One region of the Neobacillus sp. K501 genome, then DNA from elsewhere that is predicted to be linked to it. Evidence: predicted binding sites of a transcription regulator. Region 1 holds the regulator's gene; each other region holds the start of a gene.
The links. Region 1 encodes Rex, which represses fermentation and respiration genes when NADH is low (regulators of the CRP and FNR family bind a similar motif). Its sites were predicted from a motif close to TTGTGAAATATTTCACAA; they were not measured.
Positions count from the first base shown of each region.

Region 2: the regulator Rex is predicted to act here: its motif matches at 1,575-1,592, upstream of ACWM35_RS04610 (cytochrome ubiquinol oxidase subunit I).
Region 3: the regulator Rex is predicted to act here: its motif matches at 2,422-2,439, upstream of ACWM35_RS17135 (DoxX family membrane protein).
Region 4: the regulator Rex is predicted to act here: its motif matches at 2,748-2,765, upstream of ACWM35_RS02760 (hemerythrin domain-containing protein).

Region 1 is NZ_JBSLYA010000017.1:4,395-8,611, reverse strand. Features, by position in the region: gene ACWM35_RS23815 (cytoplasmic protein) at 1-665, opposite strand, end outside; gene ACWM35_RS23810 (YhbD family protein) at 678-1,301, opposite strand; gene ACWM35_RS23805 (redox-sensing transcriptional repressor Rex) at 1,460-2,113, opposite strand; gene moaC (cyclic pyranopterin monophosphate synthase MoaC) at 2,135-2,632, opposite strand; gene ACWM35_RS23795 (ABC-F family ATP-binding cassette domain-containing protein) at 2,811-4,217, shown strand, end outside.
Region 2 is NZ_JBSLYA010000002.1:43,316-47,532, reverse strand. Features, by position in the region: gene ACWM35_RS04630 (ribonuclease H family protein) at 1-356, shown strand, start outside; gene ACWM35_RS04625 (zinc-finger domain-containing protein) at 377-562, shown strand; gene cspD (cold-shock protein CspD) at 643-843, opposite strand; gene ACWM35_RS04615 (hypothetical protein) at 1,118-1,399, shown strand; gene ACWM35_RS04610 (cytochrome ubiquinol oxidase subunit I) at 1,622-3,028, shown strand; gene cydB (cytochrome d ubiquinol oxidase subunit II) at 3,030-4,043, shown strand; gene cydD (thiol reductant ABC exporter subunit CydD) at 4,043-4,217, shown strand, end outside.
Region 3 is NZ_JBSLYA010000007.1:271,438-275,654, forward strand. Features, by position in the region: gene ACWM35_RS17115 (DinB family protein) at 1-180, shown strand, start outside; gene ACWM35_RS17120 (exonuclease domain-containing protein) at 290-898, opposite strand; gene ACWM35_RS17125 (TetR-like C-terminal domain-containing protein) at 1,014-1,583, opposite strand; gene ACWM35_RS17130 (MBL fold metallo-hydrolase) at 1,587-2,261, opposite strand; gene ACWM35_RS17135 (DoxX family membrane protein) at 2,522-3,037, shown strand; gene ACWM35_RS17140 (DoxX family membrane protein) at 3,192-3,698, shown strand; gene ACWM35_RS17145 (hypothetical protein) at 3,748-3,978, opposite strand; gene ACWM35_RS17150 (hypothetical protein) at 4,129-4,217, opposite strand, start outside.
Region 4 is NZ_JBSLYA010000001.1:560,407-564,623, forward strand. Features, by position in the region: gene ACWM35_RS02745 (M3 family oligoendopeptidase) at 1-140, opposite strand, end outside; gene ACWM35_RS02750 (MarR family winged helix-turn-helix transcriptional regulator) at 236-676, opposite strand; gene ACWM35_RS02755 (MFS transporter) at 845-2,083, shown strand; gene ACWM35_RS02760 (hemerythrin domain-containing protein) at 2,105-2,626, opposite strand; gene ACWM35_RS02765 (hypothetical protein) at 2,845-3,189, shown strand; gene ACWM35_RS02770 (ferredoxin family protein) at 3,313-3,597, opposite strand; gene ACWM35_RS02775 (FAD-dependent oxidoreductase) at 3,597-4,217, opposite strand, start outside.

The DNA of each region.
Region 1 (4,217 bases):
CCAGAGTATTCCACGACATCAATCGTACAATTAGCACCGATCAAAACATGGTTTCCTCGGACTATTTCCGCCTTGGTGTTTTCAATTTCAATTCGATCGCCTTCAATCAATTCCGTCTCTAACTGGGTTGGCAGGATCGATTTAAATAGTCCCAATAGCGAAGCTTTTTGTTTAATCACAATCGTATGACCACCGATTTCTTTCGCTTTACAATCCCCAAAAAGTTTTATGTCGATTTTTTCCGCATTCAAAAGACCACTGATTGTAAATTGTGATTCCGCCTTAAACGTTTCTGCTTCGCAATCTCCTTCTACGGTTAACCGGCCATGGATACCTATTTCATCACTTTTAATTTTCCCGCCCACAGTTGCTTTTCCGGCTACTTTTAGTTTCTTAACATAGAGGCTATTCGCGATTTTAGCTGTTCCATCAACCTTTAGGGACTCACCCTCAAAATTCCCGTTAATTTTCCCGTTTCCGTTAATTTTGCCTGCTTGTGCAAATACATTCCCATTGACAACCCCAGAACCGTTGCAATCAAATTCCGTACATACTATATCGTTATTAACGGTCCCTTTTCCATTTAATTTCACTCGATCGAACTCTCCGCCGTTGGAAGACCCAAAACCATTGATCACCAAATCTCTCCTGATTTTCGAATCCATATTTCTGCTCCTTTATAGTAATTTCGCTTTTATTTCCTCCATACATGCCATCAACGAGAGGTGTGCAACCGTTTTGGTACCAGGTTCACATCGGAACCCCTCTGGATTGATTAACAATAGACAAGAAGATACCCCAAGCTTTCTCGTAATCACCACTTCACAATGTTTCTGCTTAATCTCCTGCCTGTTGGGGATTAATACTTGCAGCAGCATCTTCCCTTCATCCAAACTAATTTCGCCTGATTGAAGCAGCTTTTCTAATACATAAATCTCCAGCATCCTTGATAAATTAAAACGTGGTCCGCTTTTTTCGAGATCTAAATATAAATCCATTACAACTTGAGAAACAATGTTACGTTTTATGATTTCGCTTGACTCTAATGTTAAATTTGACAAATTGGGTGAAAACATATCTGCAAGTTCATCTAAGGACAAATTCTCTTTCATTGTTTGGATTTTTTCTATTCTTTCTAAAATTTTTGCTTTTGGAAAGAAGGTTTCCTGACCCGTAAACGTTGATTTCCGTACAAACCATTCTTCAGGAATAAGGTCTTTACGTTTCCAACGGTATAACTGTCCGTACGAAATTCCGGCCGCTTCTAATAAATCCTTTTTCGAAATTAACTCCTCGCTCATTTTGTAAAACTCCCTTCTAACAACAATGTAACATAACACTGTTACGTTGTAAAGTTGTGGAAATGAAAAAACTCTTCCCTTTTAGAGAAGAGCCTAAAGTCATCGTTATTTATCCCGCATTAACGGGCAGTAAAACCCCCACTGATTGAAGTTTCACTTTATTCCACTTCCTCAGCCGTTGGATAGTGCTTTAAGAAGTAGACGAGAGATTGCAGTTCTACCGCTAGATCAATGTGATGGACACGAATCGATGACGGGACATTTAATCTCGCTGGAGTAAAATTCAAGATTCCTTTCACATTTGCTTTTACCAGCCGGTCAGTTATCATTTGCGCGACCGGTGCAGGTACCGTCAGAATCGCCACCGGAATTTCCTCTTTCGCCAAATATTCATCCAAGTCATCCATATGGTAGACTGGGACATCGCCGATCGTCGTACCCATTTTTTCTGTGTCCACATCAAAGGCACAGGCAATTTTTGTATTATTATTTTTCAAAAAATTGTAATTAAGAAAAGCGGTTCCGAGGTTACCCACCCCAATCAACGCCACTTTTGTTAATTCATCCTGATCTAATGTTTTTCTGAAAAATGTAAGAAGATAATTCACATTGTAGCCGTAACCCTTTTTCCCTAAGGCACCAAAATAGGAAAAGTCCCGGCGAATGGTTGCAGAATCCACTTTCACGGCCTCACTTAATTCCGCCGAGGAAACCCTTTGTTTGCCGGAAGAATGAAGATTCTTTAGAAATCGATAATATAAGGGAAGTCGCTTTGCTGTCGCTTGTGGTATTTTCATCGTATCGTTACTCATAATCTCCACACCCTTTGTTCTTTATTTAACCGGTTCGGTTCTTAGGAAATCTCCGTTTTTCCCTCCGGTTTTTTCCACTAGATAAGTTGATCCAATCACCATACCCTTATCTACTGCTTTACACATATCATAAATGGTTAACGCACAGGCAGATGCCGCTGTTAGCGCTTCCATTTCAACACCTGTATTCCCTTTTGTTTTTACTGCTGCTTGAATATTTAGGCGATACGCTTCCGTCTGTTCCTGTTCCCAAGCAAAGGTTACATTGACACCCGTCAACGGAATCGGATGGCACATCGGAATGATATCCCATGTTTTTTTCGCTGCCAATACCGCGGCAACCTGCGCGACAGCAAGAACATCGCCTTTTTTCATTTCATTATTTGTGATTTTTTCATAGATTTCTTTACTAACAACAATGCTGGAATGAGCAAGCGCCGTCCGTGCTGTCTCTGGTTTATCACTAACATCAACCATCTTTGCTCTTCCTTCTTCGTTAAAATGCGTAAACTCTGCCATACAATTAATCCTCCAATAAAAAGATGATACACTATTTTTATCCATTTGTCTGTGAAACTTTGAACGAATTACGATAAATTATCTGTTTTTTCAGGAGAAACCTATGACCATATAGACCTTTATTGCCGCAACTGTAGGAATAAGGTACACTAATTTTAAGTAATAGAGGTGAATTTCAATGATATTATTACAAGTTAATCAATTACAGAAATATTATGGTGCTGACCTTATTTTATCGAATATAAAACTTGAATTACAAACCCGTGACCGTGTAGCCCTTGTTGGAAGGAACGGGGCGGGCAAGTCAACGCTATTAAAAATTATCGCCGGACACCTGTCCCATGATGGCGGAGAAATTATTAAACCGAAGGAAGTCACGATCGGTTATTTAGCACAGAATACGGGCCTAGAATCGAATTTGTCTATTTGGGACGAAATGTTGACGGTGTTCGAATCCCTTAGGTCCATGGAAAAATCACTAAGAAAGCTCGAAGAACGAATGTCAGACCCTTCCGCTTTCGAGGACAGTGGCAGCTATGAAAAGATCTTAAAGGAATACGACCAGCTTCAGATCCAGTTTAAAGATCAAGGCGGCTATCAATACGAGGCCGATATCCGCTCGATCTTACATGGTTTAAATTTCCCTGATAGTTCGGTGATGATTTCAAGTCTAAGTGGTGGTCAGAAAACACGTCTGGCGTTAGGGAAATTACTGTTAACCAAGCCGGATATTTTAATCCTCGATGAGCCGACGAACCATCTAGATATTGATACTCTTTCCTGGCTTGAGCAATACTTACAAGGTTATGATGGAGCCATCTTGATCGTATCCCATGACCGTTACTTTTTAGATAAAGTCGTTACACAGGTATATGAGGTTTCTCGTAAGCAAATTCAGAAATTCATCGGCAACTACAGCTCTTATCTGGATCAAAAGGCAGCCAATTATGAGCGGGATATGAAGCTTTTTGAGCGGCAGCAGCAGGAAGTCGCAGCCCTTCAAGACTTCATCCAGCGAAACCTTGCACGAGCCTCCACAACCAAAAGGGCTCAAAGCCGCCGTAAAAAACTCGACAAAATGGAACTTATGGATCGCCCGTTAGGTGACGAAAAATCGGCAACGTTCTCATTTGAAATCGAAAAGCAAAGCGGAAATGATGTTCTGACCGTTGACTCCCTTGCGATTGGCTATGATGGCGAGAAAATTTCAGATGATATTTCCTTCCGTGTCTACAGAGGCGATAGTATTGCTTTAGTAGGTCCGAATGGCATTGGCAAGTCGACATTATTAAAAACGATTATCAAAAAGCTCCCGGCCTTAAGTGGCAATGTCTTATATGGCACCAACCTCAATATTGGTTACTACGATCAGGAGCAGGCGGAGTTGACCTCCAATAAGCGTGTATTGAACGAACTTTGGGATGAGTATCCTTTAAAAAACGAAAAGGAAATCCGGACTGTATTAGGAAATTTCCTCTTCTCTGGTGACGATGTGTTAAAAATCGTTTCTACCTTAAGCGGTGGTGAAAAAGCCCGACTTGCACTCGCGAAGCTGATGTTGGAGAAAGCCAATGTCTTGATTTTG
Region 2 (4,217 bases), on a different contig from region 1:
AAAAGAAATACAGAATTCGAGCCAATGAACGGTTTGATGAAATGGAAACGAACAATGAAGCAGAATATGCAGCCTTTTACTATGCATTAAATATATTAGAGGAATTAGGAGTTCATCATCTCCCTTGTGAATTTAAAGGAGATTCCCAAGTTGTTCTTAAGCAGTTAGAAGGGGAATGGCCATGCTATGAAGATGTCCTTAACCGCTGGCTTGACCGGATTGAGGAAAAGATAAAGGCACTTTCCCTTACACCAAAATACACAGCCATTTCCAGGAAGGATAATAAAGAGGCAGACAAATTAGCAACGCAGGCGTTAGAAGGGAAAGAGATTTTCGCTAAAACGCAAATTCTTTAGGTATAGGAGGCAGAAATTTTGTGAAGAATTCGAATAGAAAAGAACTGTTAAATTATGTTGAATCCTTAATGGTACAATACTGCAATGGCTGCCTTTTACATCAGCATTTTAAACAGGAGGGCGGTAGGAGGTTTGCACATCGGTTTTGTATTTCAAAATGTACCGTGGGAGAGAAGTTACAGGATTACGGAAAAAAGCTGACATGATAACGGCTCTACATTAAAGAATTCTTCACGAAAAAGGCTGACAATTCATGTCAGCCTTTGATAAGTCATTATGATTTAAATTATAGTTTTACAACGTTAGCAGCTTGTGGTCCGCGGTTTCCTTCAACGATTTCGAAAGAAACTTCTTGACCTTCTTCTAAAGACTTGAAGCCTTCGCCAGTGATAGCGCTGAAGTGTACGAATACATCGTCTCCACCTTCAACTTCGATGAACCCGAAACCTTTTTCATTGTTGAACCATTTTACTTTACCGTTTTGCATCTACTATTTCCTCCTAAGCCTTTCGAAACACTGTATAAGTGCCAAAGATAAATATTATCATGTATAACGTATGTATAATTTTTAAACTTTACAAAATAATACATGATGCTTTAAATATACACGAAGAAAATAGGTCAGTCAAGGAATGGAAGCGCTTTTTTAGTGCTTAAATCATAATTATTGGAAAATAAAATTGAAATTGATAATTCTCTGGAAACATAAATTTATGGAAGACTCATATCTTAATATAAATTGAGATAAAGGGTGAGGAGAGATGTACCGGTTTTCAATTAAGGGAGAGGAATGGATCTTAAGGTTCTCACCACAGGTCTTCATTGAAGCGGAGGAGAAACAGGAGATTTTAATGTCTTTAATGCAAATCGGAAATGCTTTATCGTCTTACTCACATGGAGATGCCTTTCTTATATTTACAAAAAAGATTGGAGCAATCGTTTTTGATGTTCAAAGGATCCCATCATTTATCTTAACCGTTTCAAATATTATTCCTGAGGAAAATTGGTATTATTTTGATTCATCACTTAGAAAATCAAAATAAAAATAGGATGGATAGAACAGTCATAATGGCTGTTCTATTTTTGTCACATTTTTGTCAAAAACCACCTGAGTATTTCTGGTATTATTTGTTAAGATTTAATTGAAGATATTATTAATTGATAATTATTATTAACAATATAAAAATAGGGGGAAATAATGAAAACAAAACGTTATTATTGTGAAATATTGAGCATTAGGAATTGAATTTTGAGGAGGTAATACCGTGGATGCAGTAATCTTGGCAAGAGCTCAATTTGCCGCAACAACCATCTTCCACTTCTTTTTTGTCCCACTTTCTATCGGGCTGGTCTTTATGGTTGCCTTAATGGAAACGCTGTATGTGGTGAAGAAGAAAGAGATTTACAAAAAAATGGCGAAATTCTGGGGGCATCTTTTCTTAATTAACTTTGCCGTCGGTGTTGTAACAGGAATTATTCAAGAATTTCAGTTTGGGATGAATTGGTCCGATTATTCAAGATTTGTTGGCGATGTTTTTGGAGCACCACTAGCTATTGAAGCACTGCTCGCCTTTTTTATGGAATCAACCTTTATTGGACTATGGATTTTTGGCTGGGATCGGCTTTCAAAAAAAGTTCATTTAGCTTGTATTTGGCTAGTGTCATTAGGAACAATATTGTCGGGCTTTTGGATATTAACAGCTAATTCATTTATGCAGGTCCCGGTTGGATTTGAAATGAACAATGGTCGTGCAGAAATGAATGATTTTCTCGCATTAATTACGAACGGACAATTACTAGTGGAATTTCCACATGTTTTTACTGGTGCATTGTGTACAGCTGCCTTTTTTGTTGCCGGTATAAGTGCTTATAATCTATTAAAGAAAAGACATGTTGATTTTTATGAAAGGTCAATGAGACTGGCAATGATTATTGGATTAATCGGTAGTATTGGAACAGCTTTAAGTGGCCACTGGCAGGCACAATATTTAGTGAAAACACAGCCCATGAAAATGGCCGCAGCCGAAGGAATTTGGAAGGACACACCTGACCCAGCGCCTTGGTCAATATTTGCTACTATTAACACTGAGGCACAGGAGAATACGTTTGAGTTGAATATTCCCTATGCATTAAGCTTTTTATCTTATTCAAAATTTGAAGGCGGCCTGAAAGGGATGGAAACGCTGCAAAAGGAATATACGGAAAAATACGATTCTATAGTTGGTGATGGTACCAACTATATACCTCCTGTCAAAACGACCTATTGGAGTTTTCGCTTAATGATTGGCTTTGGTACCGCAATGATTCTGCTATCAATTGTTGGCATTTATTTATGGAGAAAAAGAAAGATTGAACATAGCAGCTTATTCTTAAAATTATTGATTCCTGCCATTTCATTTCCGTTTTTGGCCAATACCTTTGGCTGGATCATGACGGAGATAGGACGTCAGCCTTGGACAGTTTTTGGTTTAATGACTACTGCTGATGCGATTTCTCCAAATGTCTCAGCTGGGATGATATTATTTTCAATGATTATGTATCTATTAATTTTCACCATACTTTTAGTGGTCATGGTTTACCTAATGATTCGTGAAATTAAAAAGGGTCCGGAACTCCAATCCAAAGGTGCAGCAAAATCAATAACAGATCCATTTAATAAGGTAGGTGCTTAAGATGGAATTATCAGAACTATGGTTTGTCTTAATCGCCGTAGTCTTTATTGGTTTCTTTTTTCTAGAAGGATTTGATTTTGGTGTGGGTATATCAACAAGATTACTAGCACGATCCCAAAAGGATCGGACGATTATGGTAAATACAATCGGTCCTTTCTGGGATGCAAATGAGGTATGGCTTCTGACTGGGGGTGGTGCCATTTTCGCTGCATTCCCTCATTGGTATGCAACGATGTTCAGTGGCTATTATTTACCTTTGCTGGCTGTTCTTCTTTGCTTAATTGGACGTGGGGTTGCCTTTGAATTTCGCCGTAAAGTGGATAATCCCCGCTGGACTAATGTTTGGGATTGGGTAATATTTATCAGCAGCTTGCTTCCGCCATTCCTCTTAGGTGTACTTTTTACTAGTTTGCTTAGAGGTATGCCGATACAAGAGGATATGAATATGTCTGCTGGATTTACAGATTTTATTAATATATATTCCCTATGGGGAGGCTTAACCGTTACCTTGCTTTGCTTCTTACATGGGCTCAATTTCCTTTCCCTAAAAACAGAAGGAGAAATTCGTAAAAATTCTGCGGTGCTTGCCCAAAAGGTAACTTTGGCTGTTCTAGGAGCATTAGTTGTTTTTGTTGGATTGTCAGTAATCATGACCGATATTTTTGAAGTTCGTTTCATCGCAGAAATCGTTTTAGTTTCCCTGATCGTCCTTACTTACGCTCTCGCCTATTACTTTATATCACATAAAAAAGAGGGGCTATCTTTTACAATGTCGGGACTTGGTTTAGCATTTACTGTTTCAGCTATCTTTATAGGTTTGTTCCCGAGAGTGATGATAAGTAGCATTGATAAAGCCTTTGATTTAACAGTCTACAACGCAGCAAGCGGAGACTATTCGCTAAAAATCATGACGATTGTCGCCGTTTCAATCCTGCCGTTTGTATTAGGTTATACAATATGGAGTTACTATATTTTTAGAAAAAGAGTATCTGATAAGGAGCATTTGACTTACTAATGGACAAGGCATTGTTTTCTTATAAAGGGGCTATGCAGGTTTTGATTAGGCTAGCTGTTCTAACAGCTATGCAAGGAGTCATGATTATTCTACAAGCCTATTTTTTAGCCGAAGCAATCTCCTCCCTTTTTGGGGGAGATTTGTTTCGTACGGTTATAAAAGAATTGTTACTAT
Region 3 (4,217 bases), on a different contig from region 1:
GACTTCATCACAACACGAAACGCCACCATCACCCAAATCCAAAACACTCCAATTGGAGCGTGGGAAACCACAGGAAACGCCAACGGCATGGAAATCACAACCAGATCCATCGCCTACATCATCGCTGGACATCAAATGCACCACTGCAACATCGTAAAAGAAAGATACTTAAACAAATAAATGGTGTCGATAGTGGTGCCTGTCACCGCTCGTGGACACTGTCCACCTCAGGCGGACAGTAAAAGAAAAAAATAAGACATACAATCATTAAACTGTATGTCTTTTCTTTTTAGCCCATTTTGGTTCTAGCCGCTGTTGGCTGATATTTTCTCATGGGGCCATTTTCGAGTACTTCTTGAAGATAGAAGTTTCCTTTGGGGCTTGTTTTCTTGAGCAAGTCCATTAGGTATGTAATATCGTCAAGTGCTCGGTGTGTTTGATAGTTCGTAATATCATGAGCTTGTAGGAGTGTGAGAAGTTTACCGTTTGGGAAACCGTAATTCTTCCATTTTACTCCTCTCATTGTACAATACCACTTTAGTTCATTTACTTCCGGATACATATGGTAAAGAAAGCTGCGGTCAAAGGAAGCATTGTGAGCAAAGACTGAATCCGCACGATGGAAATAGGTTTTAATTTTCACATCATAAAAGCTTTTTCCTTCTACTAATTCATAGGGAATTCCATGAACTTGATAGGCACGGTCATAGTTTCTTCGTGCGGAACTTGAAATCGGCTCACGAAGAAAGGAATCTTCCTCGATTATTTCTTTGACCTCTCCTGTGTCCCCATCGTATAAAAATAACTTCAACGCCAATTCGATAACTTCATCGGTTGTTGGCCCTAACCCTGTTGTTTCTACGTCCAATACCAAACCAAATTTCTCTATGTTCCGCATCCTCTTCATTCCTTTGATAAAAAATATTACTACCATTATAACATTTTCAATAAAAATAGACTCGTCAACGGACGAGCCTCAATAATGGTAATTTTTGAAAGAGAAACATGAGAATCTAGCTTTCCCTAATTCCTTTCATGTACGCTTTAATAATGATCAAAAAACTTTCATCGATATCCAATGACATTTTAAATCCGCCCCGCTGTTCTAATGAGGAAAAGCCATGCAGAATGCTGCGAAGTCCTCTTACCGCGTGGAAGGCTCTGTCGCCATCTAAGTCAAAGGCATGCAGCACACGGACAACTAGATCTACTACTCTAACACTATGTTGTTGAACCTCTTCATCCCCTGAATCAGGTGCCATCAAAGTCGCCTCATAAATTCCGGGGTGTTTGCGGGCAAAGTTGACATAGGCCTTACTAATCGCTAAAACAGCCTCCTCTCCTGACACTCCAATTGCTGCATGGGCTAATTCCTCATAAAGTCGTTCTAGACCATATATCGCAAGTTTCTTTCTTAAACCCCCGAGCCCATCAAAATGGTTATATAATGATGGTGGACGGATTCCTAGTTTTTTTGCCAGGTTTGCCAATGTTACTTCTTGCATTCCAAAATCATCGGCAATCTCGCCAGCTACTTCTAGTATTGTTGAAATTTCGAGTGCTACCTTAGGTCTTGGTGACATCCTCTATACTCCTTTATTCAATTTTTGCTCGATGTTTATTATCGCCTGTTCCATTACTTTCACAGGATTTTCAACCATTTCTCCATGACCTACAGCAAGCAGCTTTGGTCGGTAATTCACAAGCTTCTTGGCACTATCAAGAGCAATGTTCTTACTCCAAGTAGCGAAAGCGGGGAAGGGAAACAACGGCTTCATATCCCCTGATACCGCAATTCCACCCCTTGTTTGAAAAGAGTCGCCAGCGATCAACGTCTTTGTCCGACTATCCAAAAATGAAATCGATCCTGGGGTATGGCCTGGAGTTTCAATCACCTCTAATGAGCCGACAAGATCTCCTTCCTTCAATAAAACATTGGCTCTTGTCTTTAGCTTTTTCGGAACGCCGCCCTTTATTGGGGTTTGGTGTTCATGCGGATCAAGTGAAACGTCACCACTCATCAGTCTGTGATCACGAATAGATATATAAACGGGCACATCAGGAAGTTCTTCCTTGATGGCATCAAGTGCACCAACATGATCGTCATGTGCATGAGTCAAAACAATCTTTGTAATCGGCTTTCCAATCTCTGCCGCTGCCTTAAATATCCCCTTCACACTATAAGGCAGTGCAGCATCAATCAAGGTCAAACAATCCTCTTCCTCCACTAAATAACAATTCACCGGAAACACATTAGGCATAAATGTCACTTGATACAAAAATCCGTTTTTAATCACTCTCACAGTGATCATCCCCTTAACTAATATAGTTAGTTTTATTTTAACTAATATAATTAGTTTTATCAAGTGGTTTTGGAAAAAAATCACACGTTAATAATTTGTTCAAATCTTTATTGCGAAATTGTGAAACAGTGAACAATCTATCCTCAATTCAAGATTAATTTGTTATATTAAGAGTGTAATAAAGATAACAAACATATCTTACAAGGAGATGCTTAAAAATGCTTGCAAATTGGTTAAGAGAAAATAAAGTTGCCGCTGGTATCCTTACTGTCCTTCGTTTATACCTTGGATATTCTTGGTTCACAGCAGGTTTTCATAAAATCACAGGTGGCTTCGATGCTGCAGGATTCTTAAAAGGTGCAATCGCTAACCCAGTAAAAGGCCCAGATGGAAATATGGTCTACAGCTGGTATGTAAGCTTCTTAGAAAACTTTGCTTTACCAAATATCGATGTATTCAACTTTATCGTTCCATGGGGCGAAACACTTATCGGTTTAGGACTTCTCTTAGGTTGTTTAACAACTGCTGCGATGTTCTTTGGTTTAGTAATGAATTTTTCATTCTTCCTGGCTGGAACTGTATCTCATAACCCAACCGATATTTTCTTAGGCTTCATCATCTTGACTGCAGGTTACAACGCTGGACGGTTCGGCTTAGATCGCTGGGTGGTTCCATACATTCGTAAAACAATGAAAACAAACCGTGTCACTGACAACGGAAAAGCAACTGCCTAACGACAACTGTGAAATATGATAAAGCTGTTCAAATACTTGTCAAAACATTTCGAACAAACTTTGAACTTAACACCCTGCCCATGTTAATAAAACTTTGTATCTAATATAGTAAAAGTAACAAAAACAAATAATTTTTCGAAAGGCGGAATGGATTATGTTTAACAAATTTTTAAGAGAAAATAAGATCTCTGCAGCTATTTTAACCGTTATTCGTTTATATCTTGGATATGCTTGGTTCACAGCAGGTTTTCATAAAATTACAGGTGGCTTCGACGCGACAGGATTTTTAAAGGGTGCCGTTGGTAACCCAGTAAAAGGTCCAGATGGAAATATGGTCTACAGCTGGTATGTAAGTTTCCTAGAAAACTTTGCGATTCCAAATGCTGATGTATTCAACTTCATTATTCCTTGGGGTGAAACGCTAGTAGGTTTAGGACTATTATTAGGATGCTTAACAACTGCAGCAATGTTCTTTGGTTTAGTGATGAACTTCAGCTTCTTCCTGGCAGGAACCGTATCTCATAACCCAACTGACATCTTCTTAGGCTTCATCATCTTGGCAGCAGGTTACAACGCTGGCCGTTACGGTTTAGACCGTTGGGTAGCTCCATACATCCGCAAAACCGTCATGAAAGATAACACGATAAAGCATCATGTATAACAAAAGAAACCTCCTCAATCGATTGTGATTGAGGAGGTATTTTATGTTTTTAATAAATATTATCTTCTTCACTGCTTTCAAAACCAGTTCGTTCTTGGTACCAATTTGTTACTTGTGTAAGTATGCAGTAGACGAGGAAAAAATTCATTGCCCAAACGTTTAGGAATGGTGCCAAGCCTCCAAAATCGATACCATGATATCCTTTTAACTTAATGACAATCATTGATTCTATAAAAATTAATACAAACCCAAGTACACTAGCTACAGCCATCCTAATCATTTTTTCCCCTCCATAAGCTTCTATTAGGCTCGTAATATCTTCTAACGATAAATAGTGACATTTTTGTGAACATCTATATTCCTATTATATTCCAATTGAATGAAAAACCACAACCAAAATGAACAAGAAATTAAAAGGAAGTGAGGGAATTTACGACTTACCCTTAATACGGGATATGGTGATCAATAAGGTCAAGGAAGAGAAATATATCAGAAAGGTATAAACATTAACAAACAACG
Region 4 (4,217 bases), on a different contig from region 1:
CTGATTTCATTTATTTCATTCATGGCAAGACTCTGTTCCTCTACTGATGCTGCACTCTCAAATCGGCCCAGAACAGCCTCGAAGTTTTTCTTTACTTCTTCTAACTCTGGACGTACGTATGTAAAATTTTCAAAACTCATCAGATTAGCCCCCTTTTCTTGATTACCAATTATATGATTTCTACACTAGTGATTCATATTCCTTTTACACAAAAAAAATACGGCAAAAAGCCGTATTAAAATTTTCCTGCTGGCAATCCTAATTTTTTTAATAATTCAATCGCTTCCAGTTTTTCCTCATCTGTTAAGCTCGACATTAAACGATGGATTTGCTGGGCATGTTCCGGAAAAATTTCTTGAATAAAACTTTTCCCTTTATCCGTAATTTGAGCATACGTAACACGTCTGTCGTTTGGACAAGCAATTCTTATTAGCAAGCCTTTTTGTTCAAGTTTATCTACCACGTACGTGATACTGCCGCTTGCAAGCAAGATTTTTCCGCCAATTTGCTGCATTGGTTGGTCGCCTTTGTGGTATAGAAGCTCTAAAACAGCAAATTCTGTTGGATTTAACCCACTTGTCTGAATAACTTTATTAACATGCTCATTAATCGCTTTGTAAGCCCTTGAGAGGACAATAAATAACTTCAATGATTGAGACAATGACTCATTATCCATAAAAACTACATCCTTTATAAAATTATCTCAGCTTCAAGATTATTATAAATCTCTTTTAGTTTTGTGTCAATTTACATATGAAAACAGTATTTTTTTCCACCAGCTAGGAATAGTGATATAATTGTGACTATTCACAAATTATATCCAAAAATACATGAGGTGAGGATTTTGAGTCAACCTGCTGTTTTAGCTGCGAAGCTAAAAAACACATCGGAAACAACGATGTACAATATACTCTTCATCATAGGGATATGTCATCTACTCAATGATGCCATTCAATCAGTCATTCCTGCAATGTTTCCGGTATTAGAAAAATCAATGGGACTTTCCTTCACCCAGCTTGGTATGATTGCCTTCTCCTTAAATATTGTATCCTCGGTCATGCAGCCGGTAATAGGTATTATCACAGATAAAAAACCAATGCCCTATGCCTTGCCCATAGGCCTTACCTTCACGCTGGGCGGGGTTCTAGGCTTAGCCTTTGCTCCAAGCTTTGAGTTCATTGTTATCTCAGTGCTCTTTATTGGGCTTGGATCAGCTGTCTTTCACCCAGAAGGTTCAAGAGTGGCCTATATGGCGGCGGGTACAAGAAGAGGGCTGGCCCAATCAATCTATCAAGTTGGCGGTAACACGGGTCAGGCACTTGCTCCACTGATTACCGCACTCATTCTTGTCCCTCTAGGACAAAGGGGTGCTTCTTGGTTTTCTATTGTTGCTGCACTGGCAGTAATATTATTAATTTATATCGCAAATTGGTATAATAAGAGACTAAAAGCACCAGATGGATTGTTACTAAAGAAAAAAGAGAGTGTGAACCAAAAACAAAAAAATGTCCTTTCAAAAAAAGTAAAGCAAACATTATGGTTAATCTTGCTCCTTATATTCGCTCGATCATGGTATATTTCAGGAATGACTAATTTCTATGCTTTTTATGGCATTAAAGAATATTCGCTTTCTATTAAAGAATCACAGCTTTTCTTATTTGCCTTTTTAGTAGCCGGTGCGGTAGGGACCTTTTTTGGTGGTCCTCTTGCCGATCGTTTTGGGAAGAAAAAGGTTATTTTCATTTCGATGCTATTAACGGTCCCTTTTTCAATCCTCATTCCATTTGTACCGGCAATGGTCACATTTATTCTTCTTACATTAACCGGTTTTATTTTGATGACAAGTTTTTCGGTTACCGTTGTCTATGCACAAGAGCTTGTTCCTGGAAAAATTGGAACCATGTCAGGATTAACGGTCGGACTTGCCTTTGGTATGGGCGCCATTGGTTCCGTTGGACTCGGTTACATAGCTGACTTAATTGGTTTATCCTCAATGGTATCGTTACTTGGATTCCTGCCATTACTGGGATTAACCGCCTACCTGTTACCAAGTGACCAAAAATTAAGGGAATGGAATAATTAAAAGGATGGGGCATCCCATCCTTTACTTTATCTCTTGAATTTTTTGATATAATTCTTCCTTCTCTTCATCTGAAAGCATTCTTTCTGCCATCGGGAAAAGCACATTTTCTTCTTTAGCAAAATGCTCAGTTAGAATGAAGTAGGCATTTTTAATTAATACAGCTAAATTTTTCATTTCTTCTATCGCTTGACTGCTGTCAGCCTTTGACAAGAATTCTCCAATATGGGATTTCGCTTGGTCATGTTCGTATTCCATTACGGCAATCGGACCAGAAGTTGTTCCAATATATACTCCCATCATTGGAAAAAGAACCCCCTCTTCCCTGTCAGAATGTGGGTCAAGATCATCCTTAAATTTTGTCACCTGAATGATTAATTCAGCAAAACTTCTTTCCACCTCATCATGTTGTTCAATTTCCTGCGTTAATTTATATAGTCCATCTAATTGGACTAATAATGGCGGATGTTCTTCCTTTAATTGCTTCAATCCTTTACAAAGGTCTGCTGGAGGCATACCTCCAAAAGCACTCATGCAACCACTCATCTCTAACTACACCTCTTTGTGTTTATTGTTGTTATTAGTATAAAAGTTAAGTTTCTCTTTTGTTGTGACACCAGTCACATATTGCAAGAAAAAAGGCATTTTATCAACAAGACAAAATAGCTTGTTAAAATTTTCAAAAAATTTTAACATTTATACTCAAAAAAACTAAGAAACTTTCATATAATATAGATAGAAGTAATAAGGGAGGGCTAAAAATTATGAAAACCCCTAATTATCACGATTTTTATCAAAAGGCACTAATTCCTATTGGTGTAAATGACCTAGCATCACTTCAGGAATCCGAGCTTTTTCACTATGATTCACCGACGCATTGGCTAATTGCCGTCGAAGGGGTACAGCTCCCTCAGCCAAAAATCTATTACCACTGGAAAGTGAGTATTTATCCTGCCGATTGCGAAGGTGATTTTAATTGGCGAAGACCATTCTATTGTTCTCAAGCAATGGAGTCCATGGATTCTGCCAATCATTTAGCTAGTTCGTTCGTGAAATCAAGCAAACTTGATAACCTTTCCTCATTAAGCCTACAAGAGAAAATAAGCTAATCCCCAAAATATACTTACCTTCCGCTTCACCTTCTTTTTATTCTCACTTGTGAAATAACATACATATGTCGTTATATATAAAAGAAAAAGATGCTGTTGCTTATTTTGCAACAGCACCTTTTCTTATGCTAATCTAAAGACAATTCCATGACCTCCTTTTGGATATTCCCATTTGATATTCTGATAGGGACATCCAATGCGGCAGCTGCCGCATTCATGGCAGCCTTCATAACCAACCTGCATTCTTAGGCCTTCCCATTTATAAACCTCAGCGGGACAGAACACCGTACAAATTTTATCAGGGCATTTTGTCATACAAATATCATGGTCCATTACCGTTAAATGTGACTTCGTGTCTGCCTTAAAGCGAAGAAGATACTGTTTTTCTTCGATATTCTTCGTTGACATTATTTCACCGCCTTCCAAGCACGATAAATATCTTGCAATACTTTAATCGTTCCTCGTTCAGCTGTTACACTCTTCATAATTTGCTTCTGCTTATCACGTTTTGGGGTTCCATCAACCGTAAAGAACTTGCTGGCCGCTTTGTTCATCATCGGAACATATTCCTTAAAATATTGTGGATATTTTTCAAATGTGTGCGCCGCATCTTTATATTTCTCTAAATCTTTAATAATAAAGCTATCATATAACTTCTCCCGGTAGAGATTTAAACTAGATTCAGAAAAATCCCCGCGGAACTTAGCCTCAATAACGGTTTCTGCGGCCATTTTGCCTGATGCCATCGCCATGTTTGATCCCTCTCGATGAATCGCATTAACTAACTGGGCTGCGTCTCCGACGACAACAACACCGTTCCCGGCAACCTTTGGCACAGACCTGTAACCCCCTTCTGGAATGAGGTGGGCAAGATATTCAGCCGATTCACCGCCTGCGATAAGGGGGCGAACCATTGGATGAGTTTTTAAATAATCCAAAAGCTCATACGGCTTCATCTTCGCATTAATCATACTAGAAAGGGTTGTGCCTACCCCAATATTCAAGCTATCTTTATTCGTATAAAGAAA